DNA from 2 places in the Bacillus silvicola genome. Region 1 is predicted to be linked to the other one. Evidence: a T-box and tRNA genes for the amino acid it is inferred to sense, from the RefSeq annotation. Region 1 holds a T-box; the other holds one or more tRNA genes.
The links. A T-box is a leader RNA that pairs with one kind of tRNA and senses whether it is charged. The one in region 1 lies ahead of ACP6L7_RS19145 (valine--tRNA ligase), so its partner is inferred to be a tRNA-Val.
Positions count from the first base shown of each region.

Region 2: it encodes a tRNA-Val, which carries the amino acid that the T-box ahead of ACP6L7_RS19145 (valine--tRNA ligase) is inferred to sense. The anticodon was not compared.

Region 1 is NZ_JBNGVC010000012.1:1,384,723-1,388,124, reverse strand. Features, by position in the region: gene spoVID (stage VI sporulation protein D) at 1-576, shown strand, start outside; gene ysxE (spore coat protein YsxE) at 649-1,674, shown strand; T-box leader at 1,808-2,039, shown strand; gene ACP6L7_RS19145 (valine--tRNA ligase) at 2,078-3,402, shown strand, end outside.
Region 2 is NZ_JBNGVC010000013.1:1,053,963-1,057,364, forward strand. Features, by position in the region: gene ACP6L7_RS27500 (glycerate kinase) at 1-1,092, opposite strand, end outside; tRNA gene ACP6L7_RS27505 (tRNA-Ala) at 1,217-1,289, opposite strand; tRNA gene ACP6L7_RS27510 (tRNA-Gly) at 1,300-1,371, opposite strand; tRNA gene ACP6L7_RS27515 (tRNA-Lys) at 1,377-1,452, opposite strand; tRNA gene ACP6L7_RS27520 (tRNA-Gln) at 1,458-1,532, opposite strand; tRNA gene ACP6L7_RS27525 (tRNA-Tyr) at 1,598-1,681, opposite strand; tRNA gene ACP6L7_RS27530 (tRNA-Val) at 1,698-1,773, opposite strand; tRNA gene ACP6L7_RS27535 (tRNA-Glu) at 1,779-1,853, opposite strand; tRNA gene ACP6L7_RS27540 (tRNA-Thr) at 1,877-1,949, opposite strand; tRNA gene ACP6L7_RS27545 (tRNA-Asn) at 1,954-2,028, opposite strand; rRNA gene rrf (5S ribosomal RNA) at 2,038-2,153, opposite strand; rRNA gene ACP6L7_RS27555 (23S ribosomal RNA) at 2,244-3,402, opposite strand, start outside.

The DNA of each region.
Region 1 (3,402 bases):
ATTACAGGTTTATGTGATGAAGAAAGAATCGAGGATGAAGAGGAAGAAACGGTGTATGCTGAGTTAGAAGATGAGCCAGCTGAAGAGGATGAAAATAGACCTGCAACGCATGTAGAAGAACCAGTCTATAAGGAATCGGATGAGTGGGAAGATTACGCATTTGAACCGTTCCAACTAGAAGAAAGAAAAGAGCAGAAATTAGAGGAAGAGGAAATAGAAGAACATGAATTTGTGGAGCGTGAAGAGGAGAAAGAAGCAACTCCACAATTTGAATTGTTCGGACGAAAAGATTTCAAGAAAGAAAAAGCGAAAAAGCAGGAGGAACAAGAAGAAGAAGCGTACTCACAGCGAGATGAAAATGCGCTTTATTTAACAAAAATATTTACGAAAGAACCGGAAGAAGAATTTACAAAGTTAAGAATGTATTTTGTGCAAGAAGGGGATACAATCGAATCTGTTGCAGAACGTTATGAAACGTCTGTGCAAAATTTATATCGTGTAAATCAATCAGAAGATATATATTTAACTACAGGGCAAATTATATATATTCCTGTTTCAAAAGCAAAGGCGAAATAAGTGAGTGTTTTTTTTCACTCACCTCTTTTCTTTTCCTAAAAGTTATGTTTTGAATAAGAAAGGGTCATTCGTATGGATATTGAATTACGAAATCGCTATGAACCCATTGTTAGGCAATATAGATTGGATACGCAGCATATGGAAGAGCACGGAAGTGTAATGAAAATTTATACGAATCAAGGTCCGTATGCGTTAAAGAAAATACAAGATAGAAAATTAGAGCGGAATAATTTTTTGCATCACATTCAATATTTGAAAGAGAAAGGTTTTTCGAATTATGTACCTATTTATCATGCGACGGACGGAAATTATGTCTTAAGTGATGGGACATATAGTTATTATTTAATGCCTTGGTTAGAGCGTGCGGAAGGAAACGGTGAGGATAACGATCAATATCACAAAATGTTTCAGACGCTCGGAACGTTGCATCAAAAAACGGTGAAAGAGGAGACGTATACAGAAGAAGAATTAGAAAAACATTATACAAATATATCCGACCGTTGGGAAAATGATGGTGAGATGTTAGAAGAGTTTCTTGTAGAATCTGAAGCGAAGTGGTATATGTCTCCGTTTGAATTACAATATTGTACGTATTATCACCATGTTATGAGAGCTCGCGAGTTCGCAACAAAGCAATTAAATGAATGGCATGATGCGATGAAAGAAAAGGAAACAACACGTACTACTTTCATTCATGGGAATGTATCGCTTAATCATTTTTTATTTGATTATGAGCGAAACGGCTATTTTATTAGTTTAGAAAAATCGCAGTTTGCAACGCCCGTGCAAGATATAGTAGGTTTTTATTCTCGGTCTTTAAACACATATCCAATTGCACGGAGTGACCGCTTTGAATGGTATCAAATGTATCAAAAAAATTTCCCGTTTACGAAAGAGGAGCAGCTTCTTATGTTTGCATATATGACGTATCCGTCGCATTTTATTCGGCAAATTCAGTCGTATACGAAAAGAAGAAAGAGTCGTAATGAAGAAAATGAGCTCCGCGGGGTGAAAAGTTTGCAGCAATCGCATTGGCTCGTTAGCAATACAGAATATTTCCTTTCGCAATTACAAGCTGCCCAGCAAGGGAACGGATGAAGAAGATAAGTAGGGAGAACCCTGCTTATCTTTTTTATTAGTTCCATAAAGAGATAAAAGCCGTAGTTTCAAATTTATCTTGACGAATAAGGTTTCGTTTTTTACACTATTGTATATAATAATTAACAATCATATAAATGCATTGAAGGGGAAGAGTATGACATGAAACGTCTTCAGAGAGGAGAATCATTAGCTGGGAGATTCTCTAGATAGTTATGTTAGAAGGTAGCCCTGGAGCATCTTTTCTGAACGGAATAGTTCTCATTAGGAAAAGACGGATTTGTCCGTTATCAAATTAAGAGTATAAGCAAATTCTGAATTTGTTTGTAAATAAAGGTGGTACCGCGATGTCCCTCGTCCTTTTTTGGATGAGGGACATTTTTTATTTTAAGGAGGGAAAATAATGTCAAACACGGAAAAGAATTTACCAACTAAATATGATCATATGTCCGTTGAAGAAGGCCTTTACCAATGGTGGCTTGAAGGAAAATATTTCGAAGCAACAGGAGACGAGAAGAAACAACCGTATACAATTGTAATTCCACCTCCGAACGTAACTGGTAAGTTACACTTAGGTCACGCTTGGGATACAACTCTTCAAGATATTTTAACTCGTACGAAGCGTATGCAAGGTTACGATGTACTGTGGCTTCCAGGAATGGACCATGCTGGTATCGCAACACAAGCGAAAGTAGAAGGGAAACTTCGTGAAGAAGGTATTTCACGTTACGATCTTGGTCGTGAGAAATTCCTTGAAAAAGCTTGGGAGTGGAAAGAAGAGTACGCTTCTCACATTCGTCAACAATGGGGAAAAGTTGGTTTAGGACTAGACTATTCTCGTGAACGTTTCACATTAGATAAAGGTTTATCTGATGCGGTTAATAAAGTATTCGTTCAATTATACGAAAAAGGCTTAATTTACCGTGGTGAATATATTATCAACTGGGATCCAGCAACACGCACAGCTCTTTCTGATATTGAAGTAATTCATAAAGAAGTTCAAGGTGCATTCTACCATATGAACTATCCGTTAACAGATGGTTCTGGTCACATTCGTCTTGCAACTACTCGTCCAGAAACAATGCTTGGTGATACAGCAGTAGCAGTTCATCCAGAAGATGATCGTTACAAACACTTAATCGGTAAAACAGTTACACTTCCAATCGTAGGCCGTGAGATTCCGATTATTGCTGATGAGTACGTAGAAAAAGACTTCGGAACAGGCGTTGTAAAAATTACACCAGCTCATGACCCGAATGACTTTGAAGTAGGTAACCGTCATGACTTACCACGTATTTTAGTAATGAATGAAGATGGATCGATGAACGAAAAAGCTGGTAAGTATAACGGCATGGATCGTTTCGAATGTCGTAAAGCGTTAGTAAAAGATTTACAAGAAGCTGGCGTATTAGTAGAAATTGAGCCTCATATGCATTCAGTAGGTCATAGTGAGCGTAGTGGTGCAGTTGTTGAGCCTTACTTATCAACACAATGGTTCGTAAAAATGGCTCCACTTGCTGAAAAAGCAGTAGAACTTCAACAAAAAGAAGAAGAAAAAGTAACGTTCGTACCAGAACGTTTTGAAAACACATACTTACGCTGGATGGAAAACATTCATGACTGGTGTATCTCTCGTCAATTATGGTGGGGACACCGCATTCCAGCTTGGTATCATAAAGAAACTGGTGAAGTATACGTAGGTACAGAAGCGCCAGCAGATATTGAAAA
Region 2 (3,402 bases), on a different contig from region 1:
CATTTCGATATTCTCTTCTGCCCTTTTATATGCTTCTTCTAATGTCATTGGACTCGCTGTAATACTAAACACTGCATCAATTCCCTTTTCGTAAACAGTCGTATAATTCGAGGATACAGATCCACCAATAGCAATTACAGGAATATGACGATATTTCGCCCGCTTCGCGACACCAACAAGAGCTTTTCCATACGCTGTTTGTTCATCTATTCTTCCCTCACCAGTTACAATCAGATCGGCGCCCTCTATACACTTATCAAAATTTGTATAATCTAATACAATTTCAATTCCTTTTCTTAACTGCCCCTTTAGCACCGCAACGACAGCTGCTCCCATTCCTCCAGCTGCCCCCGCCCCCGGTATTTCAGATACATCTAAAGATACATGTTGTTTAAGTATATTAGCATAATGTTTTAAATTCTCATCTAGCTCTTTCATCATCTCTACATTTGCGCCCTTTTGTCTCGCAAATACAAAAGATGCCCCGCTAGCTCCAACTAAAGGGTTATCTACATCACACGCTGCTTCTAACTTTAAATCCTTTAGGCGTGAATCAATCCTAGAAAGATCAACAGTAGTAATCAAATTTAATGTCCCTCCAGAGGGTTCTATTACTTCACCTTTCCTGTTTATAAACCTTGTACCTAAAGCGGATAGCATACCAGCCCCACCATCATTTGTAGCACTTCCTCCAAGTCCTAAAATAATGTGTTTCACTCCTTGATCTAATGCATGTAATATAAGTTCACCTGTCCCTTTTGTTGTTGTAATAAGTGGGTTTCTCTTTTCAATTGGAACGTGTTGTAATCCTGATGCTGCTGCCATTTCAATAAATGCTGTCTCCTTATCCTTAGACATACCATAAAAGGCTTGCACGCTCTCTCCAAGCGGCCCTGTCACATTAAGTGATATAATTTCTCCCATTGTAGCACCAACAAGAGATTCGACCGTTCCTTCACCTCCATCTCCAATTGGTACTTTAACGTACTCTGCTTTAGGAAAAACTGCTGCAAAACCTCTTTCAATAGCTTCACATGCCTCCATAGCTTTCAAACTTTCTTTATATGAATCAGATGCAATGACAACTTTCATAATTATCTCTCCTTATTTATGCTCTTCTTTCATTTTAAACAACATATACACAAGTTGTCTTTTTATGTGAAATTTAAGCACAAAAAAAGCTTACATCATTTGATGTAAGCTTTCCCTATTTATATGGAGCCTAGCGGGATCGAACCGCTGACCTCCTGCGTGCAAGGCAGGCGCTCTCCCAGCTGAGCTAAGGCCCCGTAGTAATAAAGCGGAAGACGGGATTCGAACCCGCGACCCCAACCTTGGCAAGGTTGTATTCTACCACTGAACTACTTCCGCGAAAATGGTGAGCCATGAAGGATTCGAACCTTCGACCCTCTGATTAAAAGTCAGATGCTCTACCAACTGAGCTAATGGCTCGTAAATGGCTGGGCTAGCTGGATTCGAACCAGCGCATGACGGAGTCAAAGTCCGTTGCCTTACCGCTTGGCTATAGCCCATTAATATTTACTAGTATGGTTATCTTCTCAAAAAAATAAACCCTTTCAGGTTATTTTAAAGAAAATGGTGGAGGGGGGCAGATTCGAACTGCCGAACCCGAAGGAGCGGATTTACAGTCCGCCGCGTTTAGCCACTTCGCTACCCCTCCGACATTTAAATATATATGGTGGAGGATGACGGGATCGAACCGCCGACCCCCTGCTTGTAAGGCAGGTGCTCTCCCAGCTGAGCTAATCCTCCAAAAGTGGTGACCCGTACGGGATTCGAACCCGTGTTACCGCCGTGAAAGGGCGGTGTCTTAACCACTTGACCAACGGGCCAAAAAAATCCAAAACTTTTCTCAAGCTTCCAACCGGGCTTGAACCGGTGACCTCTTCCTTACCATGGAAGTACTCTACCAGCTGAGCTATGGAAGCATAATGGCTCCGCAGGTAGGAATCGAACCTACGACCGATCGGTTAACAGCCGATAGCTCTACCGCTGAGCTACTGCGGAATAATACAAGCCTGGCAACGTCCTACTCTCACAGGGACAAGGTCCCAACTACCATCGGCGCTAGAGAGCTTAACTTCCGTGTTCGGTATGGGAACGGGTGTGACCTCTCTGCCATCATTACCAGACTTTTATCATTATACACATTCTTTTCAGAATGTCAAGAAGAAATCTAAACATATATTCCTTCAAAACTAGATAACATTGCTACATATTATATGGTTAAGTCCTCGATCTATTAGTATTCGTCAGCTCCACATGTCACCATGCTTCCACCTCGAACCTATCAACCTGATCATCTTTCAGGGATCTTACTAGCTTACGCTATGGGAAATCTCATCTTGAGGGGGGCTTCATGCTTAGATGCTTTCAGCACTTATCCCTTCCGCACATAGCTACCCAGCTATGCCCTTGGCAGAACAACTGGTACACCAGCGGTGCGTCCATCCCGGTCCTCTCGTACTAAGGACAGCTCCTCTCAAATTTCCTACGCCCACGACGGATAGGGACCGAACTGTCTCACGACGTTCTGAACCCAGCTCGCGTACCGCTTTAATGGGCGAACAGCCCAACCCTTGGGACCGACTACAGCCCCAGGATGCGATGAGCCGACATCGAGGTGCCAAACCTCCCCGTCGATGTGGACTCTTGGGGGAGATAAGCCTGTTATCCCCGGGGTAGCTTTTATCCGTTGAGCGATGGCCCTTCCATGCGGAACCACCGGATCACTAAGCCCGACTTTCGTCCCTGCTCGACTTGTAGGTCTCGCAGTCAAGCTCCCTTATGCCTTTGCACTCTACGAATGATTTCCAACCATTCTGAGGGAACCTTTGGGCGCCTCCGTTACACTTTAGGAGGCGACCGCCCCAGTCAAACTGCCCACCTGACACTGTCTCCCGGGTCGATAAGACCCGTAGGTTAGAATTTCAATACAGTCAGGGCGGTATCCCACCAGCGCCTCCACCGAAGCTAGCGCTCCGGTTTCAATGGCTCCCGCCTATCCTGTACAAACTGTACCAAAATTCAATATCAGGCTACAGTAAAGCTCCACGGGGTCTTTCCGTCCTGTCGCGGGTAACCTGCATCTTCACAGGTACTATAATTTCACCGAGTCTCTGGTTGAGACAGTGCCCAAATCGTTACACCTTTCGTGCGGGTCGGAACTTACCCGACAAGGAATTTCGCTACCTTAGGACCGTTATAGTTACGGCCGCCGTTTACTGGGGCTTCAGTTCAGAGCTTCGCTTACGCTAACCCCTCTCCTTAACCTTCCAGCACCGGGCAGGTGTCAGCCCCTATACTTCGCCTTACGGCTTCGCAGAGACCTGTGTTTTTGCTAAACAGTCGCTTGGGCCTATTCACTGCGGCTTTCCGTTA